2 regions of the Lysinibacillus sp. TE18511 genome follow, and region 1 is predicted to be linked to the other one. Evidence: riboswitches for the same ligand, from Rfam matches in the RefSeq annotation. Region 1 holds a riboswitch; the other holds the start of a gene.
The links. Region 1 has a riboswitch for S-adenosylmethionine ahead of ACVWXS_RS05910 (methionine ABC transporter ATP-binding protein). Riboswitches for the same ligand answer to the same signal wherever they lie in the genome.
Positions count from the first base shown of each region.

Region 2: another riboswitch for S-adenosylmethionine. It lies ahead of metK (methionine adenosyltransferase); the one in region 1 lies ahead of ACVWXS_RS05910 (methionine ABC transporter ATP-binding protein).

Region 1 is NZ_JBSSFD010000005.1:137,888-146,053, forward strand. It holds gene ACVWXS_RS05895 (amidase) at 812-1,651, opposite strand; gene ACVWXS_RS05900 (MetQ/NlpA family ABC transporter substrate-binding protein) at 1,905-2,741, opposite strand; gene ACVWXS_RS05905 (methionine ABC transporter permease) at 2,809-3,477, opposite strand; gene ACVWXS_RS05910 (methionine ABC transporter ATP-binding protein) at 3,467-4,495, opposite strand; SAM riboswitch class I at 4,836-4,939, opposite strand; gene ACVWXS_RS05915 (thioredoxin family protein) at 4,993-5,304, opposite strand; gene ACVWXS_RS05920 (toprim domain-containing protein) at 5,319-5,660, opposite strand; gene gcvH (glycine cleavage system protein GcvH) at 5,841-6,221, opposite strand; gene ACVWXS_RS05930 (arsenate reductase family protein) at 6,304-6,660, opposite strand; gene ACVWXS_RS05935 (hypothetical protein) at 6,766-7,200, shown strand; gene ACVWXS_RS05940 (acyl-CoA dehydrogenase family protein) at 7,306-8,166, opposite strand, start outside.
Region 2 is NZ_JBSSFD010000039.1:22,984-31,149, forward strand. It holds gene ACVWXS_RS20920 (alpha/beta hydrolase) at 1-709, opposite strand, end outside; gene ACVWXS_RS20925 (hypothetical protein) at 928-1,107, opposite strand; gene pckA (phosphoenolpyruvate carboxykinase (ATP)) at 1,359-2,945, opposite strand; SAM riboswitch class I at 3,693-3,810, shown strand; gene metK (methionine adenosyltransferase) at 4,142-5,338, shown strand; gene ACVWXS_RS20940 (gamma carbonic anhydrase) at 5,512-6,030, opposite strand; gene ACVWXS_RS20945 (alpha/beta hydrolase) at 6,167-6,973, shown strand; gene ACVWXS_RS20950 (hypothetical protein) at 7,069-7,338, shown strand; gene ACVWXS_RS20955 (alanine/glycine:cation symporter family protein) at 7,510-8,166, shown strand, end outside.

The sequences.
Region 1 (8,166 bases):
GATCAATAGATAGTTTTCATAGTTTCATGCGATTTTCTTATTTTTAAGTTCACTTATTGAAGTGCGGGAATCCATTACTGTAAAATTAAATAGAATATATTCCACAAAAAAATTGATGATTGCTAATACAATATCCGCTATAACAAATTTGTATAGACTCAATCATCTAATCCACCCTAAAATAAACTTAGTTTTATCAAATGAGTATAACTGCTTCTAGAACTTTCTACATAGAGGTACAAGCATTCTGTAGCTGACGCTTTGCTTTCGCAGCAAAACATCTACTGAAGGAAGATAAAAAATAGTTAACGGTCACACGAATATATACAAGATATTTTTCCTTAGTAATATGTGCTTCTTGGAGATACAGATAAAGGTAGGATATTGCTTTTTACTCGATTTCGTTATGTGCTTTTTCAACGTTTTACAGTATATCATATTAGAATCCTTTTTTAAGAATATCAGTTCAAACTAAACAAATTCTAAACAAATCAAAAATTTTAAAAATTCCATCAAAATACCATAGGATAAAATGAAAAAATCTGCTGTTTCCCCCACATAAGCTGAAGAAGTTTTACAGATTATTAGCTCATCACCATAACGTGTGGTTAATTTCCGTTCCGACTGGGAGCGTCCAGCCTTCATTCCAATCAACCTATAAACATGGCATTTTAACAAATGTCATCCACAACTTTTCGTGATGAGCTAGATTATTTCCTTTTATGACAACGAACAAATAAAGGAAAAATGCCTTTTTATCGCTGATTACAAGACAACTTTATCTCGGTTAATTAAATAGCCGATAAGATATTTATGGTCGCATTTCAATCCAACTTTCAAGATGGTGGATTGCAATACCATTAAAGCTCTGTTTTTCGGAAAAATATTTTTGAATTTTGTTCAATTGTCGATTCATATACGCTTCCCCTTCTTCTGAGAAGCTAACTAAGTCGCCCTCTGCTGACTTCAAAGATTCAACACCTACAACAACTTTTTTGTCCATTCGTTTAGCATATTCAATTTCATTTTTTACGATTTGTATAATGTCCTGTGAATTATCTCGATAAGCCATTATCGTCACACCATCTGAATAATTAATTAACCATTCAGATAAAATGCCTTTACCATATTTAGTCTCAAATGAAATTTCGTCATACCAAAAAGGTATATCTAATTCTAGAGGTAATTTTAATGACCTTGCTTTCATTTTGGCATGTATAACTAACTGTTGATAGGTTTGAATCGCGGTTGTTTGTTTTGTAGACCAAATATTTGTATCATATGGCTCAATATCTAGATGAATTCCTAAAAAACGTTGTGCCTCTGTTGCTTCACGTTGATAAAGCTCTAGCCAATTCATAAGTTGATTTTGATACTCAATGCCATTCTCTGTAATCCAATAGGCTTCCCCAGCAAGTGCGTATATTTGGATGTTTTTTGCGGTAGCCTTTTCAATAAAGCTTCGATAAACGCTTCTCGACATTTCATAATCAATTTGTAAATAAACTTTGTTTATTCGTTTACTTTCTAAAAATTGCAATGTACTGGTTTCGTTATCTACAAGTATCCACGGATTCCATATCCATGTAGAACGTTCATCTTCTGTAATACTATCTGCCTTTATAGTTGTACTATTTAGCGACATAAACATTATGCATATGATCACCAACTTTAACTTTCGACTATTAATAATTTCAGCCAGCCCCATTCATTCAAACTAGTTATACCATATCGAAAATTTATGTAAATAGAAATAAACAAAAAGAAGGATATCTCTCTTTTTACTATTATTCCTTATAAAGCAGGATTTTCTTCTTAGAAGACTGGTCAATCCCTCTCTATTTTTACAAAAAAAATAGTACAAACCTAAGTTTGTACTATTACATCCACTGAATGAGGATAAATTATTTAACTGGAACAACCGAGCCTTTCCACTTTTTAACGATGAAGTCTTGGATTTCTTTAGACGTTAATACTTCTACTAATTTTTTAATTTCTGGTTTTGTTTCATCACCAGCGCGTACAGTAATAATGTTGACATATGGAGACTCTTTATCTTCAAGAGAAATAGAATCTTCCATTGGATTTAGACCGTTGTCGATTGCGTAGTTAGAATTGATAAGAACTGCATCACCTTCATCATTTTCATACATTTGTACAAGCATTTCAGGACCTGTATTTGCGTCGAATTTGAACTTTTTAGGGTTTTCTTCGATATCTTTAAGCTCAGCAGATGTTTTATCTACTCCATCCTTTAGTTTAATTAAGCCCTTAGCTTCTAATAATGAAAGCATGCGCCCGTGGTCTGTAACGGAGTTAGAAAGTAAAATTGTTGCACCTTCTGGTAGATCATCAAGAGATTTATACTTTTTAGAGTAGATACCGATTGGCTCGATATGAATACCACCAGCGTTTACAAAATCATAACCTTTATCTTTAATTTCCTTCTCTAAATAAGGAATATGTTGGAAGTAGTTTGCATCAATTTCTTTAGCTTCTAAATCTTGGTTTGGTAATACATAGTCTTGATATGTTGCAATTTCAAGATCGATACCTTGTTTAGCTAAAATTGGTTTTGCTTGTTCTAGAATAACTGCGTGAGGTACATTTGAAGCACCTACTTTTAATGTTACATTTTCTTTACCGTCTGTTCCGTTTGTATCTTCTTTTTTACCAGCACCACAAGCAGCTAAAGCTAGTACCAGTACTGATAAGAATAATCCTGCTAATAATTTCTTCATTTTATTACACTCCTTTAATCTTGTTTAAATATGTTAGTGGTATAAAACCAAAATAACCCTGTAATTCTTAGCGTTTATCGGTTTTCGCTGTAATCATATCGCCAATCCATTGAATGATAAATACAACTACTAAGATTAAAATAGTCGCCATTAATGTCACATCTCCATGATTACGTTGGAAACCGTCTAAGAAAGCTGAATTCCCCAAACCGCCTGCACCGATAATACCTGCCATCGCAGTATAACCAACAAGTGCTACGGCAGTAACTGTAATACCTGAAATAAGTGCTGGTAACGATTCTGGAATTAGTACTTTCCAAATAATCGTTGACGTTTTAGCCCCCATTGAACGAGCTGCTTCAATAACACCCTTATCAATTTCACGTAATGCAATTAATACCATTCGTGCATAGAATGGTGCAGCACCAATAATTAATGCTGGTAAAGCTGCGTTCGCTCCGCGAATTGTGCCAAGTAAAAATTTCGTAAATGGAATTAATAAAATGATTAGCACAATAAATGGAATAGAGCGAAAAATGTTAACAATCGAATTTGTCAAAAAATTCACAATTTTGTTTGCCCATAGTTGAGTTGGACTTGTTAAAAATAGTACGATCCCAATTGCTAAGCCAAGTATAAATGTGATAACTGTAGAGATCGTTGTCATGTACAGTGTTTGATACGTAGCTTCCCACATTTTTTCCCAGTCGACATTCGGAAAGAGACTAGTTAGCATTTGCAATCACCTCCGTTTGTACTTCGACTGTATTTAAGTAGTTAAGTGCATCCGCAACATTATCCTTTGAGCCGTTTATTTGCACTATAAGTGTACCGTACGCACCATTTTTCGTTTGCGAAATATTACCATGTACAATGCTGACTTCCACATCAAACTGTTTCACAAGATGTGAAATGACAGGTTGCTCTGTTTTTTCTCCTACAAAGATCAGCTTTACAAGTTGTCCAGTAGGGTAATTTGCTTTAATTTGAGCCACAGTTTCCTGTGTTTCTTTCGTATCTGTAATTTGAGAAACGAATTTTTTCGTAATGGTAGCTTGCGGTGCTTGGAATACTTGTAATACCTCACCACGCTCTACAATTTCTCCGGCTTCCATAACCGCTACACGATGACAAATTTTGCGAATAACGTGCATTTCATGTGTAATTAATACGATCGTTAGACCTAAGCGTTCATTAATATCGACAAGTAGATCAAGAATAGCATCTGTTGTCTCCGGATCGAGTGCAGACGTTGCCTCATCGCATAATAATACCTCTGGGTTATTAGCAAGCGCGCGCGCAATACCTACACGTTGCTTTTGTCCCCCTGATAGCTGTGATGGATACGCCTTAGCACGCCCCCCCAAGCCAACAAGTGTGATCAATTCGTTCACTCGTGCTTCACGTTGTGCCTTTGGAACACCTGCGATTTCTAGTGGGAAAGCGATATTTTCCTCAACAGTTCTTGACCAAAGTAAATTAAAATGCTGGAAAATCATACTTACCTTTTGTCTAGCATCTCTGAGCTTTTGCCCCTTTATAGATGAAAATTCTTGATTGTTAACCGTCACCGTACCAGTTGTAGGCTTTTCTAAACCGTTTAATAAGCGAATCATCGTACTTTTACCAGCGCCACTATAGCCGATAATGCCAAAAATTTCACCTTTATTGATAGAAAGATTGACGTCTTTGACTGCAGTTAATTCGCCATTCACGGTTTTGTATTTTTTTGTAATATTCTGAAGTTGAATCATAGCGAATTCTCCTTTTCTCATATCAATTATGCCCCGACATAATAGCGTCCGGAATCGGTTTGTGCTTAGGCCTGCACGAGGGACGACACGATGTCGGTCATTTCGGTAATGCCACAGGACGTGGCGTTTTTACCGATGCAGGTCAGTTAGCCGTTATCGCATGGATGCGATGATTTTAGGCTAACATCCTATATTGAACTCATTTCCGATTCCATGACATCCGCCGAAGGCATTGAGCCAACGTGATGTTGGTCACTCAGTCGTGTGTTGGAAGTAGTTAAAAAGACCCCTTCACTTATAGACAAGTAGAAGGGGTCACGTAATTATACGCTAAACCGTTCTCTCATCTTTCAAAGATCAATCTTTGAGTGATTTGGCACCTTTTCACTTTGTGATGGTTGCCGGGCTTCATAGGGCACTTCCCTCCGCCACTCTTTATAAGAGTTCGATATATTTATTTTTTTTAGTATATTCGTACTTTATCACGCTATCAAAGTTCAGTCAATTGATTTTTTTAGCAATTCGTATAAAAATGGTACGGATTGAAAGGCATATACCTTTTCTGTTACTTTTCCGCCATCACACACGAGTAAACATGGTACACTTTCGATTTTATTATCAAAAGCTATGTGCTCTATAAAATTAATATTCGCTTTACCAACCTGTAGCTGTGGCAGCAATTGCTCGACAATCGTCATCATTTTCGATGCAACTGCACACGTTCCACACATAGGCGTATATAAATAAAAGGCAGCCTTTTCACCGGACTGTACAGCCGTATCCCACTGCTCTTTTGACCATTCTTCCATCTTTTCACGCAACCTTACAAAATATATTCATTATGGATTGAGAAGTGTGCACGCAGCAATATCATCGCTAACACCTTTCTCGGAGTTGTCTCAACTTCCTTATATGTCGGCATCGTACGTAAATGCTCAGCCTCTGGATAATGTCTGTCCATTAATGCCCGTAGCTTATCACCCGATGTATCTGCATCAAAAAATGTATAAAGCTCACAGCCCTCATATGGATCGAGTAACTCTTCTAATTGATGCACACCAATTGTACCATTCGTACAAAGTATTATAACATCTTCACTTAAAATAGGTTTAATTTGAAGTTTATCCGAACGACCTTCGACAATTAAGCATTTTCCCTCGAACATCACGCCACCCCCATTAGACATATACCTTATAGCTCATTATATCCATTACGCTCTGTCGGTGATCATATAAGACACCCATTGATAAGGGCCTACAACGGCTTTCGCCTCCCCAACTATAGTGGGAAATGAATGAAGATAATAAAAAACGCCGGTGATTTCCGACGTTTTTTAGGGCTTGTCTTATTCAGCAATCATTTCTTCGTATTGCTCAGCTGTCATAAGCTTTTCAACTTCTGATGCATCAGCAAGCTCTACAACGATCATCCATGCTTTTTCATATGGTGATTCATTCACGAATTCTGGGCTATCTTCTAAATCTGCATTTACTTCAACTACTGTACCTGAGATTGGTGCGTATAATTCAGAAACTGTTTTTACAGATTCTACACTACCGAATGGATCATCTGTTTTAATTTCGTCGCCAACTTGTGGAAGCTCAACGAAAACGATATCTCCAAGTTCAGATTGTGCGAAGTGAGAAATACCGATACGTACTTTACCATCTTCTAATTTTACCCATTCATGCTCTTCAGAGTAACGTAAGTCTTTTGGTGTGCTCATGCAATAAACCCCTCCATAAAATATGTAGTATATTCACTTTCAGTTTGCCATACTTCTCCTATAAAAACAAGGATAAATAGGGTTATTTCCAAGCTTGCTCAAAATCTGATTCTTTAAACCCTAAAGTTACTTTTTTCCCATCTGTTACGATTGGACGTTTAATCAGCATACCATCTGAAGCAAGCAGTTCAAGCTGCTCCTCTTCAGTCATGTCAGCAAGCTTATCCTTTAAGCCAAGCTCACGATACTTCATACCAGAAGTATTGAAAAATTTCTTTAACGGCAGTCCACTTTCTTGCCATAAATTTGTTAATTCGTCCTTTGTAGGCGGTTGCTCGACAATATGTACCTCTTCGAATGAAATCTCATTGTCCTTTAACCATTTTTGAGCTTTTTTACAAGTAGTACATTTTGGATAATGAATAAATTGAATCGTCATTTAAAGGCTCCTCTACAATCATTTTTAGGACACTACATTTTCAGCGTCTCCCTCATTTTCTGTAGTATACCATCATAACAGTTATGAACCAAAATGAAACTCATTATGACAAAGCGTGGGGGTGATTTCCGTTCCGGCTGGCTGTGCGAAAGCGCAGCGGCAGCAACAACTTGGTTTTGTCTGTGCGAAAGCGCAGCGGCAGCAACAATTTGGTTTTGTCTGTGCGAAAGCGGAGCGGCAGCAACAATTTGGTTTTGTCTGTGCGAAAGCGCAGCGGCAGCAACAATTTGGTTTTGTCTGTGCGAAAGCGCAGCGGCAGCAACAATTTGGGCGAAGGAAATGTCTCGTTGCTCCAAAATGTCGATCGCTGATAAAATATCTAGAACCGCTGATAATAACATGAAAACCGCTGATAAAATACCAAGAATCGCTGATAACAACATGAAAACCGCTGATAAAATACCAAGAATCGCTGATAACAACATGAAAATCGCTGATAAAATACCAAGAACCGCTGATAAAATAGAATCGCGCGCCTAGCTGGAACGGAAATCCATCCCTCGTTTTGCCGAAGAGCCTTATTTTTATTTTCAACAAAAAACCTAGCTATCTCATCTATGCGGATAGCTAGGTTAGTCTGCAATATTAAACTACATATTTTTCAGCTTCAATTAATTTAACAGAAGCTTCGCGTTTCTTCGCGATTAAGTTGTACGGATTGTTGCGCGTTAACTTACGTAGTGCAGACAATGTCATGCGTGCAGCGTCGCCGTCTGCTGAAGCAAGAATCGTATCTTTTGCTTCTTTTTCAATTTCTGCAAATGCTTCTTGGCAGAAGATTTGAGTGTAAAGTAATTTTTGATGTGCTTTTTCAACTCCGTCACGAGCAATCGCTTTTTCTGTACGTAATACAGCTGATTCCATAGCGAACAGTTGGTTTGTGATATTTGCAATATTCACCAATACTTCTTGCTCTTGATCAAGCTTTGCGCCGTAGCGTTGTGCTGCTAAACCTGATGCTAATACAGCAATTTTCTTCGCATTTTTCACAAGATACTTTTCTTGTGCTAGCGGCTCTGTGCCAACATCCTCAGGCATTAGCATAAGAAGCTCCTGTTGTAAGTTTTGAGCAACTTGTAGCAATGGCAATTCACCTTTTAATGCCTTTTTCATAAATGTACCTGGTACAATCATGCGGTTAATTTCATTAGTACCTTCAAAAATACGGTTAATACGTGAATCGCGATAAATACGCTCTACTTCGTATTCAGCCATAAAGCCGTAACCACCGTGTAATTGAACCGCTTCATCTGCAATGTAATCTAAAGTCTCAGAACCAAATACTTTCGCAATAGAACATTCAATAGCATACTCAGCAATTGCACTAGCAATAACTTTCCCTTGCTTTTGCTCATCTGGGCTTAGCTGGCTTAAACGATCCTCAAATAAACCTACAGTACGATAATTTAATGACTCAGACGCATACAATTGTGAAGCCATTGTCGA
Region 2 (8,166 bases), on a different contig from region 1:
CTCTTAACTTCGTAACAATTGAAGAAAAATGCATAATAGGAAATTCAGGTAAATTAAAGAGTGCTTTCAATTGATAGGAGAATTCATCCCAAACTGAGGAATAACCACAATCCTCAATAATAGCCTTAACATTGTCAGGTAGATCTTCTCCTGAGGCCATCATCACTGTAGCACCACCCATGGAAACACCATACAAAACAATTTCAGCGTTTTTATCAGAACTGATAATATTATTAATCCAAGAGACTACATCAAGTCGATCATGCCAGCCCATACCAATATAGTCACCTTCACTTTTTCCATGAGCCCTTGCATCAGGTACGAGAACGTTGTAGCCTGTATCATAAAAGTGCTTAGCGTACTTTGTCATTTGTGAGCCATCAGATGAGTATCCATGGAAAATAATTGCCCATTTATTTGTTTCGTTTGTATTTTTAAGCGTATAGGCATGTAATTTCAAATCATCGAAAGACGGTATATAAGAATCCTCATAATTCTCTTTAAACCACTTCTCACTCTCTTCTTTTTCTTTAGCATCCTTAGGACTAACAGCAATAGAATTGTGCGGAGCATTAAACACTTCTGATTTATCAATATTAGGATTTAAGGCGAAGTTATAAAAATAATTCCCTGCAAAAAATCCAACCCCAATAAACAATACTAATAGAAGACTGACAATGGTAATAATCACTTTATACTTTCTTTTCATATGTATCCCCCTAAAACTACTATTATGAATTATACACAAAGTTACTAATATGAAAAGTAGACTTTTCAAAATAAGGGGATATAAAAAAGGGAACTACTTGAATCGTTCCTTTTGATTGTTGTCGAAATGTTAATAATTTAGTGTGGCTCTTCGGCAAAAATGAGAGATTGATTTCCGCTTCGACTGGGCGCTTTCCTGGGGGCGTCCGATGAGCCGCTTCACTCGCGTGCTCGCTCCAGGGTCTCGGGCCAACAGATGTTTTTTGCGCGAAAGCGTAGTGCTAACGAAGCGGCAGCAGCACCGATGTTGGTCACGAAGGCGTTATCACAGGACGTGATGCTCTTAGCCTTCGTTCCCCTATCGCTGATCCCCAAGGAGTCGCCCAGTCTCCGCTCCAATCAATCCTTTCACTCGGCATGTATCTTCTGGCATACTACTCTCAATTAATACTGATAAAACGGTACTGTTATGTGTGCGAAATCGAAGCGGTAGCAAAGCACAAAGCAGAAGAAGTGGCTAGATACATAGGATAGCGAGTAGTCTAGAATGGAAATCACCCTCGTTTAAAGAGAGCTATATATTTACGAAAATTTTCTTTTTCAACACAAAAAAGGGAACGATTATGAAATCGTTCCCTTTGCATAGTAAATTATTTTAATGGACCACCAAGTTTAGTGATGGCTTCAGAAACATTTGAGAATTTCTTGAAGTTTTCGTTGAATAGACCAGCAAGTTCAGAAGCTTTCGCATCATAAGCAGCTTTGTCCGCCCATGCATCACGAGGGTTAAGCACTTCTGTTGGTACACCTTCAACAGCAGTTGGAATGTTTAAGCCGAATACTGAATCTTGAATTGTTTCAACATCAGCTAATTGGCCATCAATTGCAGCACGTACCATTGTACGAGTGTAAGAAAGCTTCATACGGCTACCAGTACCATATTCGCCACCAGTCCAACCAGTGTTCACTAAGTATACTTGTGCACCGTGCTCGTCAATTTTTTGACCTAACATTTCAGCATATACTGTTGCTGGAAGTGGAAGGAATGGAGAGCCGAAGCAAGTTGAGAATACTGGTTCTGGCTCTGTTACACCACGTTCTGTACCAGCAAGTTTAGATGTGAAACCGCTTAGGAAGTGGTACATTGCTTGCTCTTTTGTTAATTTACTGATTGGAGGTAATACACCAAATGCATCAGCTGTTAAGAAGATGATTGTTTTTGGGTGACCTGCAACAGATGGATCAACAATATTTTCAATGAATTGGATTGGATAAGCTACACGAGTATTTTCTGTTAATGAACCATCATCATAGTCACAAACTCGAGTTTCTGGATCAACAGCTACGTTTTCTAGAACAGAACCGAAGCGGATTGCATTGTAGATTTCAGGTTCTTTTTCAGCAGAAAGGTTAATTGTTTTTGCATAGCAACCGCCCTCAATGTTGAATACACCATTATCAGACCAACCGTGTTCATCGTCACCGATAAGCTTACGCTCAGGATCAGCTGATAAAGTAGTTTTACCAGTACCAGATAAACCGAAGAATAATGCAACATCACCAGCTTCACCAACGTTTGCTGAGCAGTGCATTGAAAGGATGCCTTGTTGTGGTAATAAGTAGTTCATGATACCGAAAATAGATTTTTTGATTTCACCAGCGTATTCAGTACCACCGATTAGGATGATTTTCTTTTCAAGTGATACAATGATGAATGTTTCAGAAGCTGTGCCATCGATAGCAGGGTCTGCTTTAAAGTTAGGAGCTGAAATCACTGTGAAGTCAGCAACATGAGAAGTTAATTCTTCTGCAGTTGGACGGATAAATAATTGATGAGCGAAAAGATTGTGCCAAGCATATTCATTGATTACTTGGATGCTCAATTGTGAATCTTTGTCAGCACCAGCAAAGCCCTTGAATACGAATAATTCGTCACGTTCTTTTAAATATTTTACTACTTTTACATATAAGTTATCGAACACTTCAGAAGAAATTGGTTGGTTTACTTTTCCCCAGTCAATTTTATCTTTTGTGCTTTCTTCTTCTACCATATATTTATCTTTAGGTGAACGACCAGTGTATTTGCCAGTTTCTGCACGAACAGCGCCATCTACTGTTAACATAGCTTCACCACGAGATGTTGCCTTTTCAGCTAATTGTGGTACTGAAAGTTGAACATTAATGTTACCGCCGTTTAATAATTCCTTCAGTTCGTTTGCAATTTCTACTGAATTCATCGATTAAATACCATCCTTTTTTATAGTATTCCCTTGAGTCTGGGGAGATTTTCTTAATTTCAAAAATAGTATAACACAATTGCTTAAATAATCTATACTAATTCAGAAATTATTTTTGAGATTTTATTACTTTTCAAGAAAACGACAAAAAGTTAATTTGTTCGCTTTAAGAATGCTTTTTACCCTATTTATAATCAAGTGATTACACAACCACTTTCGACAAGTTGAATCGCGTTTGGGAAGCTTTTGACCAACATGAGGTTCGCACAGGATGTCAAATTTTTAGCTGGTTTTTATCAGTTGGAGTGTGTCACCGACTGAAAAGGGGGCATAACTATTTTCATCCACCACATAATGAGATGGTATTCTTCCGTAGCTGACGATCTACTTTCGCCACAAAAAACATTTGTCGAATGAAGATTAAAGGGTCACACATATGTTAACACATGATGTGAGGTGGAGAGTAGGGATTATTTTGGGCTTATCACCAAAAGTTAGGATACGTTTGTTGAAACTATTGCCATGTCGTTATGGTAATAAGCCTCTGTGCTTCAAATTATAGCATAATCCAAATGTTAAGTGTTTTGATTCCTTGTGTATTCCATAGTTTTTAACTTCTTTCAGCAGATAATTTTTGTACTGAAAGCGTAGCGGACACAATTATAGCAAGGCATAATTGATAAGGGATAAAGCAAAAATAATTGACAACGTTCGACCTTTTACGTATTATGAGATATTGAACGGATACTCTTATCCCGAGCTGGTGGAGGGTCAGGCCCTGTGAAACCCGGCAACCTGCATGAACTATTTCACGACATGCGTTGGTGCCAACCTGATGCAAGGGTAAACCCTTGAACGATAAGAGTGAAAGGTTACGAAGTCATTATTTCCTTTCCTCATGTTAAGTAAGCGTGAGAGAAGGATTTTTTTTATTGTAAAAAACGAATGTAAAGGTAAGTATGTGTAATCCTTTCCTTATTATAATGACGGATCTTTCGAAAATCCTCGTGTTAAAAGCGGCAACTGTTTTTTTTTGTACGAAAGTGAAACGACAGCAACAGGTTGTTTTTGTGCGAAAGTGAAACGACAGCAACAACGGCTTGAGAGTTCAATCCTTAGGAACGGACTTGACATGGGTAATGAGTACCGTATTCATTCACAAATTTTATTTGTAAGAGTAATAGGAGGAAAACTAAATGACAAACCGTCGATTGTTTACATCAGAGAGTGTAACAGAAGGACATCCAGACAAAATTTGTGACCAAATTTCGGATGCCATTTTAGATGCTATTTTAGCAGAAGATCCAAATGCGCGTGTAGCGTGTGAAACAACTGTAACAACAGGCTTAGTATTAGTAGCAGGAGAAATTACTACTTCTACATATGTCGATATTAAAGGTATCGTCCGTGATACTGTAGCAGAAATCGGTTATACTCGTGGGAAATATGGCTTTGATGCTGAAAACCTAGCAGTACTTGTTGCGATTGGCGAGCAATCACCTGATATTGCGCAAGGTGTTGACCAAGCTTTAGAAGCGCGTGAAGGCTCTATGTCAGACGCTGACATTGAAGCAATTGGCGCCGGTGACCAAGGCTTAATGTTCGGTTATGCATGTAACGAAACACCAGAGCTTATGCCATTACCAATTAGTTTAGCGCATAAATTAGCTCGTCGTTTAACGGAAGCACGTAAATCTGGCGAACTTGCATATTTACGTCCAGATGGAAAAACGCAAGTAACGGTTGAATATGATGAAAATAATGTACCAGTGCGCGTAGATACGATTGTAATTTCAACACAGCACGACGAAGAAGCGACGCTTGAACAAATTCAAGCAGATATAAAAGAATTCGTTATTGCTCCGGTTGTGCCAAATGAATTACTAGATGCTAATACTAAATATTTCATCAACCCAACTGGCCGTTTCGTAATAGGTGGTCCAAAAGGGGATGCTGGTCTAACAGGACGTAAAATCATCGTTGATACATACGGTGGCTATGCGCGTCATGGTGGAGGTGCTTTCTCTGGTAAGGACGCAACTAAGGTGGACCGTTCAGCGGCATATGCAGCACGCTATGTGGCAAAAAATATCGTAGCGGCAGGCTTAGCAGAACGTGCTGAAGTACAACTTGCTTATGCAATCGGTGTTGCTCAACCAGTATCTATTGCTGTAGATACATTTGGGACAGGAAAAGTTAAGGAAATTGATATCGTAGAATGGGTACGCGAGCTATTCGATTTACGCCCAGCAGGGATTATAAAAATGCTTAATCTTCGTCGTCCTATTTATAAGCAAACTGCAGCATATGGTCATTTCGGTCGTACGGACTTAAATGTACCTTGGGAACAAACAGATAAAGCTGACGCATTAATGGAAAAAGCAGGATTATAAATAGTTTAGCTAAAACAATGCAGAAGCTGTAAAATTATTTTAACTCATTTCAGCGGGTGTCCAAACATCCGCTGAAATAGTTTTATCCAAAAAAATAGCTTCTAATTACAACTATGTATGGCTTGGTTGTCCAAAAATACGAGGAGCTGCTTCGATGTAATTGAAATAGCTATTTATATTTTTGTTTGAAGAGATTTATAGTATTGACCTTTTTCTGCATATTCACGTACGATGCGTTCCATATCTTCTTTATCTTCAGCATTTAATTCTCGTACAACCTTTGCTGGACGACCTAATGCTAAGCTATTCGGAGGAATGACTTTGCCTGGAGGTACAAGACTACCCGCCCCGATGAATGCACCCTCTCCAATCTCTGCTCCGTCTAAAACTATTGAGCCCATACCTATTAAGGCATTTTTACGAATCGTACAGCTATGTAAAGTTACTTGATGTCCGACTGTTACTTCATCTTCAATAATGAGCGGATATTTAGGGCTTTGATGTAAACAACAAAGGTCTTGAATACTAACTCGTTTTCCGATAATTGTTGGTGATACATCACCTCGAATTACTGTGTTAAACCAAATTGTCGTTTCAGCACCTATTATAACGTCACCAGTAACGGTTGCATAATCGGCAATAAAAACAGATGGATCGATCTTTGGTGTTTTCCCTTTAAATGGATAGATCATGAGAATCGCCTCTTTTCTTTCTATGATGTATTATTATCGTATCAAATACGCAACTTGATGGAAATATAAAATTAAAATGAGCGAAATATTTCGATATAATCATTGTGTAATTATTTTTTTAGGAGGACTATGTGAAATGTGGAAATGGGAAGCTGATGGGCAAGCAAAGGCTGTGGTTGCTATTATTCATGGTGCATATGAAAATCACCGCTGGTATGCATGGCTTATAGAAAAACTTAGATTGGAAGGCTTCCACGTAGTCATGGGGGATTTACCTAATCATGGTGTAGATGTAGGATTTTCACGTGTTCATGATGAAGATTTTAAAGAATACAACAAATATACAAGGCATTTAATCGAGAATGCTTTTTCGTATAATTTACCTGTCTTTTTAATAGGACATGGGCTTGGTGCAACATTATTACTACACACCATGCATAAGCGAAAATATGAATGCGCAGGTATTATTTTAACTTCACCTTGGCTAAATTTAAAGCTATTGCCAGGTAAACTATCGAATGCTCTAACTAGTCTAAGTGCCCTGACAGCAAATGTGAAAATGACTCATGAAATTACATTAAACACGTTAACGCGCAGTGTAGAAGGAAGAGATGAGATGAAGGATGAGGTTTCTTTTATGTCAGTCGTTTCTGTGAAATGGTATAGAGAGCTACAGCAAATGATGCGTAATTTAGTGTTATTGCCTAAAGCTGAATTCCCTAATAGGCCTATGTTAGTTATGACAGCTGAAAAAGATAGTATTACTGAAACTAAACAAACCCGTAATTGGCTATATCAGCAGGAATTTACAGAGTTTCAATTCAAAGAATGGGAAAACTGTTATCATAATCTATTTCATGAAGTAGAGCGTGAAGAAATTTTTGTTTATATACGTGATTTTATTAATAATGCTCTTCGAAGAATTGGTTACATTATAGAGTAGTGTAACCTCTCTAAAACTTGCTAACGTATTGTTACTAACATGGCTCATCACCATAAATATGGGTTCCGACTGATGCGCTTTCCTGTGTGCGTCCGATGAGCCGCTTAGAGCAACAAATGTTTTATGTGCGAAAGCAAAGCGGCAGCAACAAATGTTTTATGTGCGAAAGCAAAGCGGCAGCAACAAATGTTTTATGTGCGAAAGCAAAGCGACAGCAACAAATGTTTTATGTGCGAAAGCAAAGCGGCAGCAACAAATGTTTTATGTGCGAAAGCAAAGCGACAATAGCACAAATGTTGGTCACGAAGGCGTTTATTAGCCTTCGTCTTCTACTGGCTCGCTCAGAGTCTCACCTAAGACGCTAATTCCTCGAGGCGTCGTCCAGCTCCGACTCCGATTGACTTACATACACGACATATATTTAAAAAACACACCTCCAACTTTTGGTAAATAATCTCCGAATATAATGTTGTAATTTTCTGAAAAGTGTAATACTATAATGACTTAAAGTAAAATTTCAAAATTGGAGGGGTAAGATGGAAGCAATTGTTGGAACATTGAATGACATTTTATGGGGACCGTGGTTTATTTATGGTATCTTATTGATTGGACTCTTTTTTTCAATCATTACACGATTCCTACAAGTAAGACACATCAAAGATATGTTTGTTTTAATGTTTAAAGGTGAAAAATCGGATAAGGGGATTTCATCCTTTCAGGCGATGTCTATCGCATTATCTGGTCGAGTAGGTACAGGTAATATTGCCGGTACTGCGACAGCAATCGGGATGGGGGGACCTGGTGCTGTTTTTTGGATGTGGGCAATTGCCTTTATCGGTGCGGCAACTGCTTACGTTGAGTCGACGTTGGCTCAAATTTATAAAGAAGAGAAAGATACAGAATATCGTGGCGGACCCGCATATTACATAGAAAAGGGAATGGGGCAAAAGTGGTTTGCAGTTATTTTTGCTATTGCCGCATTAGCTGCAATGTTAATCTTGATGCCGGGTGTTCAATCGAATGCAATTGCGACAGCTGTTGAAAACGCTTTTAATATTGAAACTTGGATTACAGGACTTATTATTGCCATATTACTAGGTGCCATTATTATCGGTGGGGTTAAATGGATTGCCAATGCTGCACAGATTATAGTACCTTTCATGGCGTTAGCTTATATTCTTATGGCCCTTATC